Regions from separate parts of the Amycolatopsis sp. NBC_00345 genome, predicted to be linked through region 2. Evidence: riboswitches for the same ligand, from Rfam matches in the RefSeq annotation. Region 2 holds a riboswitch; each other region holds the start of a gene.
What was found. Region 2 has a riboswitch for S-adenosylmethionine ahead of OG943_RS20495 (aminotransferase class V-fold PLP-dependent enzyme). Riboswitches for the same ligand answer to the same signal wherever they lie in the genome.

Region 1: it holds a riboswitch for S-adenosylmethionine, as region 2 does, so the genes downstream of both, thrC (threonine synthase) here and OG943_RS20495 (aminotransferase class V-fold PLP-dependent enzyme) in region 2, are expected to answer to the same signal.
Region 3: it holds a riboswitch for S-adenosylmethionine, as region 2 does, so the genes downstream of both, OG943_RS30685 (methionine ABC transporter ATP-binding protein) here and OG943_RS20495 (aminotransferase class V-fold PLP-dependent enzyme) in region 2, are expected to answer to the same signal.

What each region holds. Positions count from the first base shown of each region.
Region 1 is NZ_CP107995.1:5,100,605-5,103,869, forward strand. Features, by position in the region: gene holA (DNA polymerase III subunit delta) at 1-943, opposite strand, end outside; SAM riboswitch class I at 1,077-1,210, shown strand; gene thrC (threonine synthase) at 1,223-2,488, shown strand; gene OG943_RS22695 (ComEC/Rec2 family competence protein) at 2,566-3,265, opposite strand, start outside.
Region 2 is NZ_CP107995.1:4,645,862-4,649,126, reverse strand. Features, by position in the region: gene OG943_RS20505 (potassium/proton antiporter) at 1-417, shown strand, start outside; gene OG943_RS20500 (M23 family metallopeptidase) at 716-1,501, shown strand; SAM riboswitch class IV at 1,586-1,700, shown strand; gene OG943_RS20495 (aminotransferase class V-fold PLP-dependent enzyme) at 1,741-3,108, shown strand; gene OG943_RS20490 (hypothetical protein) at 3,138-3,265, shown strand, end outside.
Region 3 is NZ_CP107995.1:6,850,978-6,854,242, reverse strand. Features, by position in the region: gene rsmA (16S rRNA (adenine(1518)-N(6)/adenine(1519)-N(6))-dimethyltransferase RsmA) at 1-557, shown strand, start outside; gene OG943_RS30695 (TetR/AcrR family transcriptional regulator) at 589-1,176, opposite strand; gene OG943_RS30690 (hypothetical protein) at 1,237-1,479, shown strand; SAM riboswitch class I at 1,669-1,759, shown strand; gene OG943_RS30685 (methionine ABC transporter ATP-binding protein) at 1,973-2,986, shown strand; gene OG943_RS30680 (4-(cytidine 5'-diphospho)-2-C-methyl-D-erythritol kinase) at 3,239-3,265, shown strand, end outside.

The DNA.
Region 1 (3,265 bases), 450 kb from region 2:
CGGTGACCGCGCGTTCCAGCGCGTAATCCGCGTCGGCGGCGGCGCCCTTGACCTCGGCGTTCAGGCGGGCCACCACGCGCATCGCGGTGGCGAGGCCGTCCTGGCCCCAGCCGCGGGACTGGCCCTGCGCCTTGCGGATCTTCCACGGCGGCATGCCCAGCTCGCCCGCCATCTGGTTCGGGTTGCCACGGCCCGCCGCCGAGACGCGCGCGACGGTGCGGACCGCGTCCGCCAGCGCGTCGGCGACCAGGACGTGCGGGACACCCAGCTGCATCGCCCAGCGCAACGACTCCAGTGCCGCCCCGCGGTCGCCCGACACGGCCTTCTCCGCCACTGCGAAGCCGGTCACGTCGGCGCGGCCGGTGTGATAGCGGCGGACCGCCTGCTCGTCCACCACGCCCCCGGCGTCGGCGACCAGCTGCGTCGCCGCGGAGGACAGCTCGCGCAGGTCCGAGCCGACGGTGTCGAGCAGAGCCATCACGCCCGCGGCGTCGATCTTCCCGCCGGAGCGGCGCACTTCGTTGCGCACGAACGACTCGCGCTCGGCGGGCTTCGTCAGCTTCGGGCACTCGATGATCTCCGCGCCCGCCTTTTTCAACGCCGCGGGCAGCGCCTTCGCCGCCTTGCTCCGGCCCCCGCCGCTGTGCACGACGACCAGCACGATGCCGTCCGCCGGCGAAGCGATGTACGCCAGCACGGCGTCGGCCAGGTCCTGCGAAATGTCCTGCGCCGAGTCCAGGACGATCACCCGACCTTCGCTGAACAGCGAAGGACTCACCAGCTCGGCCAGCACCGGCGGTGTGAGTTCGGACACCCGGTTGCGCGTCAGATCGGCCGTCGGGTCGGCCGCCCTCGCGGCGTCCAGCGCGGCCCGGACGGCCCGTTCGATGAGCAGTTCTTCCTCGCCGATGACGAGCTGGAGCGGCGCGGGGGCGGTGGTCACCCGGCCATCCTCTCACCCGTCCGGCGGCAGGCCCGCCCCGGTGATGTGGGCGGGCACCGTGGCACGAGGCGATCACCATGTCGTACGGTGTAGCCGAGGCAGCGCCCGCGACGGCGCGCCGACAATCGAATACCGCTCATCCAGAGGGGCAGAGGGAACGGCCCGACGAAGCCCCGGCAACCGGCGTACAGCCTGTCATCCCGCGATCGCGGGATAGCTGACGACCACGGTGCCAATTCCGGCCCGCTTCGGCGGGGAAGATGAGGAAGGAACCTCGTGATGACCGTTACCCTCGGAACGACCTCCGCCAGCAAGACCGTGGACCTGGGTCCCGCCGTCGAGCTGGTGTCGAAGGAAGAGGGCCACCGGCAGCCGCTCGCCCCGGAGTTCGTGTCCGCCGAGGACTTCTCGCCGCTCGAGGTCGCCTACGACTTCGGCCGCGTGCGCCGCGAGGACATCGAAGCCGGGCCGAACAACATCTGGCGCTACAAGAAGCTCCTGCCCGTGCCCTCGAACGTCGAGGAGATCCCCAACACCGAGCCCGGCGGCACCCGCCTCGTGCGCGCCGACCGGCTCGCGAAGGCGCTGGGCCTCAAGAGCCTGTGGGTCAAGGACGATACCGGCAACCCGACACACTCGTTCAAGGACCGCGTGGTCGCCGTCGCGCTGGCGGCCGCCCGCGAGTTCGGCTTCGAGGTGCTGGCCTGTCCGTCCACCGGCAACCTGGCCAACGCGGTCGCCGCCGCGGCCGCGCGCGCCGGCTGGCAGTCGGTGGTGCTGGTCCCGAAGACGTTGGAGCGGGCCAAGATCCTCACCACCGCGGTGTACGACGGCGCGCTGATCGCGGTGGACGGCAACTACGACGACGTCAACCGCCTCGCCACCGAGCTGGCCGCCGAGCACGCTTCGTGGGCGTTCGTGAACGTCAACGTCCGCCCCTACTACTCCGAGGGCTCGAAGACGCTCGCCTTCGAGGTCGCCGAGCAGCTCGGCTGGCGCATCCCCGAGCAGATCGTGGTCCCGATCGCCTCCGGTTCGCAGCTGACCAAGGTGGACAAGGGATTCCGCGAGCTCGGCCAGCTCGGCCTGGTGGAAGCCAGCCCGTACAAGGTGTTCGGGGCCCAGGCCACCGGCTGCTCCCCCGTCTCGGCGGCGTTCCGCGCCGGCCACGACGTGGTCCAGCCGGTGAAGCCGGACACCATCGCCCGCTCGCTCGCGATCGGCAACCCGGCCGACGGCCCGTACGTGCTCGACGTGGTCAACCGCACCGGCGGCGCGATCGAGGACGTCAGCGACGAGGAGGTCGTGGAGGGCATCCGGCTGCTCGCGCGCACCGAGGGCATCTTCACCGAGACCGCGGGCGGCGTCACCGTCGCCACCGCGAAGAAGCTGGTGGAGACCGGCAAGCTCGACCCCGACGCCGAGACCGTGCTGCTCATCACCGGCGACGGCCTCAAGACGCTGGACGCCGTCGAGGGCCGCATCGGCCCGAAGGCGACCGTGCCGCCGTCCGCCGCAGCGGTCAGCAAGGCACTCGGCTTCTGAGCCCTTCCCCACGGCGGTGAAGGACTCCTTGCCTACCTTGAGAGTAGGCAAGGAGTCCTTCACTACAGGCGCACGACCTAGCGGGGTGGCCCACGGGCCTCGCCACGGCGGGCGATCGCCGGCCCGCCCGCACCGGGCAGCACCGCGGTGTCACCGTCCACGTCGGTCCGGGTCACCAGCGCGCCCAAGGTCTTCAGCACGTCCATAGTGGACTGGCTCGGGTGGCCGTAGCTGTTGCCCGCGCCCACACTCACCAGCGCCGCCCGCGGCGCTGCCGCCGAAAGGAAGCCCGGCACCGAGAACCTCGAGCCGTGGTGCGGCACCTTCAGCACGTCGGCCCGCAGGTCCGCGCCTTCCGCCAGCAAGTCGGCCTGCGCGGCCAGTTCCACGTCTCCCGGCAGCAGCACCCGGCCCGCGGGTGTCTCCGCCCGCAGCACGACCGAGCTGTTGTTGATCATCGTGCCGTCCTGCTCCGCGGGCGAGCGCGCCGTGACGTAGCGCGGGCCGAGCACGTCGAGCGCGAGCCCCGGCCAGGACAGCCGCTGCCCCTGGCTCAGTTCCAGCAACGGCACGCCCCGGCGCGCGGCCTCGCGTGAGACCTGCTGCCACGCCCAGCCCGGAGCGCGGCCGGGCCCGATCGCGATCGCCCCGACGGCCCGGCCCTCGAACACCGACGCCAGCCCGCCGGTGTGGTCGGCGTGCAGGTGCGACAGCACCACCAGCGGCACCCGGTCGACCCCGAGCCGCCGCAGGCATTCGTCGACCGGCCCCGGCTCG
Region 2 (3,265 bases):
CAGCTGGTCGACGCGGTATTCGTGCTGGTCATCGTGCTGACGCTGCTGCAGGGCGCCACCCTCGGCCCGTTCGCCCGGCTGCTGGGCCTCGCCAAGCCGGCCGAGGCCCACGAGATCGAGGTGGACGCCGCGCCGCTGGACGAGCTGGGCGCCGAGCTGCTGCAGGTGCGCATCCAGAAGGGCTCGAAGCTGCACGGGGTGTACCTCTCGGAGCTGGGCCTGCCCGCCGGCGCCACGGTGAGCCTGATCGTCCGCGCCGGCGCGGGTTTCACCCCGCAGAAGACGAGCCGCTTGCAGGTGGACGACCAGCTCCTCGTGGTGACCACCGCGAGCGTCCGGGAGGCGGTGGAGCGCCGGATCCGCGCCGTGGACCGCGCCGGGCGCCTGGCCCGCTGGCGTGGGGAAGACGGCCGCTGACCCGCCGGCGGCGGGAGCTGGGCGGCTGACCTGCTGGTGTGATGAGCCCGGCCGCTGACCCGAGCGGGGGAGCGCACGTCGCCGACCAGTGCGTTCTGATCACCGCCCGCGGGCCCACGGGGTGAGGTGAACCTCCGCAGGTCGGCTCGCGGCGAGCGCCCCCCACCCGTCCGCGGCACCACACCTCGGTTTCACGCGAATTTCGCAGTGATCATTCCCAAATGTCGCCCTTTCGGGTTAACCTCCGCCCGTTCGACTCCATCGAACGGGGGAAGGCTGACCCAAAGGAGTACGCAGGGTGACGAAACTTCGGAGCTGGGGCACCACGACCACCGCTGCCGCCGTCTTGACGCTGACAGCCGGCGTGCTGCTCGCGGGCCCCGCGGCGGCCGAGTCGGCGCCGTCCCCGACGGTGCCATCCCCGGCCACGGCGTTCCCGGCGATGGCGTTCCCGTTCGCGCTGGGGCAGCAGGTCTACTCGGCCGGCATCCACTCCGACGACGGGTCCGATGGCGTCAAGAACGCCATCGACTTCAGCCCCGCCGACCGGACCGTGCGCGCGCCGCTGGCCGGGACTGTCCACCTGCAGCACTGCTCCGGCGGCGACTGGGTGACCATCGACCACGCGGGCGGCTGGCGGACCGGCTACTACCACATGGAGGCCATCCAGGTCACCGACGGTGAGCAGGTCGAGGCCGGCGCTCCGCTCGGGTCCACCGGCAACGCGCTCCCGTGCGGGGGCAGCAGCACCGGCGCCCACGTGCACTTCACCCTCTGGACCCTGCCCGCCGCCCCGGCCACCGCCGCCGCGCCGGGCGATCGCGAGGCCGCGCCCGGAGATCGCGAAGCCGCACCCCGCGATCGTGAAGCGAACGACCGTGAAGCCGCCATCGGCGACTGGGACAACGTCTCCTACGCCCGCCTCACCTCGACCGTCGCGGCGGCTTACGGCCAGCCCGTCGACGGCAAGGAGATCGGCGGCTGGCAGTTCACCGCCGGTGCCGAGCAGTACGACGGCACCGCGACGCACCTGGCCGACCGCCAGCTCGTCCAGCTGCCCGGCCGGTTCCGCGACACCCCGTAACAGTCCGCCGAACGTGTGACCGCGGTCTCAGATCGCGGGACGGGGCTGGCTCGAACCCACTCCGTTCGGTTACCTTCGAAAACAGGTCATGAGTGCCAGCGCGAAGCCCCGGCTTGCTGGCCGGCAACCCTCCTACCGCGGTGGGGTGCCCCGGGTGAGGACCAGGCCGGTCGCGTCGTGCGGCAGGCAAGCGCGGGCCCCTCGCCGGGGGTCCCCCGGACTGCCGAGGAGGCACCCTCATGACTCTCGCCCTCGATCGCACCTGCACCGCCGAAACCACGGGCACCACTGACGCCGCTGGAACCGTTGCGCCGCAGGGGATCCCGGCCGTCGCCGGCGCGGGCCTGCGGGTGCCGCTGGTGACCGGCGGCGAGATCGGCTACGCGAACCTCGACCACGCCGCCAGCGCGCCGTGCCTGGACGCGGTGCGCACGGCCGTCGACGAGTTCCTGCCCTGGTACGCGAGCGTCCACCGCGGCGCGGGCTTCGCGTCGCAGGTCTCGACGCGGCTTTACGAGCGCACCCGCGACATCCTTCGCCGCTTCGTCGACGCGCGCGGCACCGACACCGTCGTGTTCACGCGCAACACCACGGATTCCTTCAACCTCCTGGCCCGCGCCCTGCCGAAGAACACCTCCGTGGTCGTGTTCGACACCGAGCACCACGCCGCGCTGCTGCCGTGGCGCGGCCGGAACGTCCGCCGCGTCAGCCTTCCGCGCACGCGGCTCGCGGCAGTGTCCGTTGTGGACGAAGCGCTCGCGGACTGCCCGCAGGGCCCGCGGCTGGTGGTGGTGACCGGAGCGTCCAATGTGACCGGTGAGCTGCTCCCGGTGGCCGAGATCGCCGCCGTGGCAAGGAAACACGGCGCCCGCATCGCGCTCGACGCCGCGCAGCTCGCGCCGCACCGCCGCATCTCGCTGCGGGAGCTGGACGTGGACTACGTCGCGCTGTCCGGCCACAAGCTGTACGCGCCCTTCGGCGCCGGCGCGCTGATCGGCCGCGCGGACTGGCTGCGCGCCGCCCAGCCGTACCTCGCCGGCGGCGGCGCGACCAAGCTCGTCACCGAAGAGGCCGTGGTCTGGAACTCCGGCCCGGAGCGGCACGAAGCGGGCTCGCCGAACACTGTCGGCGTGTACGCGCTCGGCGTCGCGTGCGAGCAGCTGGCCGCGCAGTGGGACGCCGTCGGCGAGCACGAGGCCGAGCTGCTGGAGCGGCTGCGCAAGGGCCTGGCCGGCATCCCCGGCTGCGCCGAGCTGCGGCTGTTCGACGCGCCGGTCGACCGCGTCGGCACGGTGAGCTTCGTCGTCGACGGCTTCGAGCCCGGCTGGCTCGCCGCGGTGCTGTCGGCCGAATACGGCATCGGCGTCCGCGACGGCGCCTTCTGCGCGCACGTCGCCACGAAGCGCCTGATCGGCGTCGCCGGCGGTGACGGGCAGCAGGCCGTGCGCGTCAGCCTGGGCCTCGGCAGCACGGCGGAGCACGTCGACCGCGTGGTGCTCGCTCTGCGCCAGATCGCCGCCCGTGGCGCGCGCTGGCAGTACGAGAAGGTGGACGGCCGCTGGGCGCCCGTCGGGGACCCGCGCGAGCTGCCGCCGTTCTGCGCCTGAGCGTCGCGCCGGTCCGCTAGGCTCCCCGCATGGGGAGACCGCCGCGGTACGCGTTTCCATTGGCCTTACTGGGTTTCGCCGAGCTGGTGCTGATCGGGGCGCAGCGCGCCGCGGCGCCGGATCCGCACCGGGCCTACGACGTCGCGGTGGCAGTGCA
Region 3 (3,265 bases), 2.2 Mb from region 2:
CCGCCGAACGTCTTTCCGTCCTCGGCGCCGACGCTCTGCGCCTGCGGGCCGCCGATCTGCCGGCCGCGCCCGTGTCGCTGGTCGCGAACCTGCCGTACAACGTCGCGGTGCCCGTGGTGCTGCACCTGCTGGCCGAGCTGCCTTCGCTGCAGCGGGGGCTGGTGATGGTCCAGACCGAGGTGGCCGACCGGATGGCCGCCGGCCCCGGCAGCCGCATCTACGGCGTGCCGAGCGTGAAGCTCGCCTGGTACGGCCCGGCCCGCAAGGTGGCCGCCGTGCCCCGCAACGTCTTCTGGCCGGTGCCGAACGTCGATTCGGCCCTGGTCTCCTTCGAACGGGCCGCGACGCCGGTGACCGACATCGACCGCAAGACCCTGTTCGACCTCGTGGACGCCGCGTTCTCCCAGCGCCGCAAGACCTTGCGCGCCGCGCTGGCGGGCTGGGCCGGGTCCGCCGACCGCGCGGGCGAGCTGCTGACGGCCGCGGGCATCGACCCGCGGACCCGCGGCGAGCAGCTGGACGTCCACGCCTTCGCGCGGCTCGCCGCCCAGGTCTGAACCGGGCCGTCGCGGTCCGGCCTGACCCGCGTCAGGCCGTGCCGAACAGCCGGTCGAGGTGGTAGTCGAGCGTCGCGATGACCTCGTCGGGCCGGTAGCGGTCGTACAACAGGTCCAGCCCGAGTCCGGTGATGCCCGAGACGAGCAGGTTCGCCTCGTGCCGGGGGTCCGCGCCGGGCCCGAGCGCCGCCGCGGACAGCAGCCCGGTCACCAGGTCTTCGATCGGCGTCCCCTCACCGAGGAAGACCTTCGCCAGTTCGGGATCGCTGTGGGTGCGGCTGAAGTACGCGGCGTGGACGCGTAGGGACTGTGCGCGCTCTTCGTCCAGCGGCAGCAGCTCCGTGAGCACGGAGCGCAGGACACCGCGCACGCTGTCCTCCGGCAGCTCCGCGATGCGGGCCTGCGCCCGTTGCTCGCCGCGCTCGTGGAGGTATCGCAGGGCGAGCACGAGCAGGTTGTGCTTCGTCTCGAAGTAGTACTGCACCAGCCGCAGCGAGACGCCGGCCTCGGCGGCCACCTCGCGCATGCTCACCGAATCCAGGCCACGCGCGGCCGCGATCCGCCAGACCGCTTCGGCGATCTGACGCCGGCGCTGGTCGTGGTCCACCCGCTTGGCCATGGTGCTCCCTCTTGGTATGGTACGAGTGTATCTGATACAGACGTATCATTAGGAGGGGACATGAACGAGGGCTGGTACCGGCTGTGGGAGGTCGTCGTCGGCGTGGTGGGGGTCCGCGCGGGCGTCGTGCCGATTTTGTCCAAGGCGTTCGGGGAGGGTAAGCCGAGCTGGCTGGCGTTCTCGAACTATCTGGACGCGCCCTGGTGCTACGTGGTGGCCGCCGGCGTGATCGTCGTGGCGTTCGCGCTGCTCGTGGTGCTCGACGAGCGGCGTAAGAAGGCGCCGTCCATGCAGGGTTCCTGACCGTCCACAGGGGAATCTCCCGGCGGCTCCGGTATCGGGGCGCGGCCGATCCTGTCAAGCGGCCCGACCGGTGAACCGCCCTCACGGTCCGCGATGCAGGAGGCCGTGTTCCGGTATGCGGACGCCACCACTCGTGTGATCTGCACCAACGCGCTTGCGTTCACCCAATGGGATCGGCTTTACTCGGTACGTCCATCCCGAGCGACTGAGAGACCTGGCTCGCCGAAGTCGCAGCAACCACCCTCCACAGGGCAGGTGCTACCGCCAGGACCGATGGAGGCTGTTTCCGATGAAGAGGGTAGCCCGCCCGCTCCTGCTCACCAAGCGGCGCGTAGTCGACGAAGGTCGCCGCTCGGTATGTGCGTGTCGACGCTCCATGGTCATCGCCTGATCCTCTCTTCCGCTTCTTCTTGAGCGCCGTCCTTTATGGACGGTCTATCGGTGACGCCCGGCGCGCCCGTGAACGGTGCTGCGCCCCTCCTTGGAGCCCTTTGTGATCACTGTCGAAAACGTGTCCAAATCCTTCCCCCACAACGGAAATCCGGTTGCCGCGCTGCGTGACGTGAGCGTCGACGTGCAGGCAGGCTCGCTCTTCGGCGTGGTCGGCCCGGCCGGCTCCGGCAAGTCGACCCTCGCCCGTTGCATCGCGCTGCAGGAGCGCCCCGACCGCGGGGTCGTGCGGCTCGACGGCCTCAACACCGGCACCCTCGACGGCCGTCGGCTGCGTGAGGTCCGCCGCCAGCTCGGTGTGGTCGGCACCAAGCCGGAGCTGCTCGCCGAGCGCACCGTGGCCGGCAACATCGCGACCCCGCTGGAGCAGCTGGGCGTCGACGGCCCGCAACGCCGCAGCCGCGTCGGCTCGCTGCTCGACCTGGTCGGCCTGACCGCCCGGGCCGGTCAGCACCCGGGTGAGCTGACCGAGGGCCAGCTGCGCCGCGTCGCCGTCGCCAAGGCGCTGGCGGCCGGCCCTGCCGTGCTGCTCGCCGACGACCCGACCGCGGGCGTCGCCCCGGAGGAGGCCGGCGCCGTGCTGGCCGTGCTCGACCGGGCGCGCGCCGAGCTGGGCGTGACCGTGCTGGTGACCACGCAGGACGCGGGTGTCGTCCGCCGGGTCTGCGACGACGTCGCGGTGCTGGAAGAAGGCGCCATCGTCGAGCGCGGCACGGTGCTCGACCTGATCGCGTCGCCGGGCAGCTGGACCGCGCAGGCGGTGCTGCCCGCGATCGAGACGACCCGGGCGCAGGCCGCGAAGTACGACCGCGCGGCCGACGTCGTGCTGATCGGCTTCGCCTCCGTGGGCGCGCTGCTGCCCGAGGCGGCCGGCCGGTTCGACGTCGAGCTCGCCACCATCGGCGGCGGCCTGACCCGCATCGGCGACACCCCGATCGGCCGTTTCCGCCTCGGCGTCCGCGGTGAGCGCGCCGACGCCGCGCTGGCGTGGATCGCCGACCGCGGTGCTTACGTGACCCACACGGCGCGCGGCCCGCAGGGTGTCGCCGCCGCCTGACCGTTCCGACAATGTCCCTGAAGGCCACCTTCAGGGACATTGACGCCCCTGAAGGCCACCATGAGGGACCACTACGCCCTCATGGTGGCCTTCAGGGACCGTCGTCCGGGCAAAGGGATCGCGCGTCCGAGAGTTTGGGACGGGCGTCCTGGGCCCGGTCGGGCGGGAGTGCGCGAATCCGTCCGGCTGACCGTGCTTTCTCCTGGTGGGAAGCCGATCGGCCCGGCCACGTAGGCTGGCTGGGTGCTCGCAGTGGTTCCTCCCCCAGTCACCGTCCGG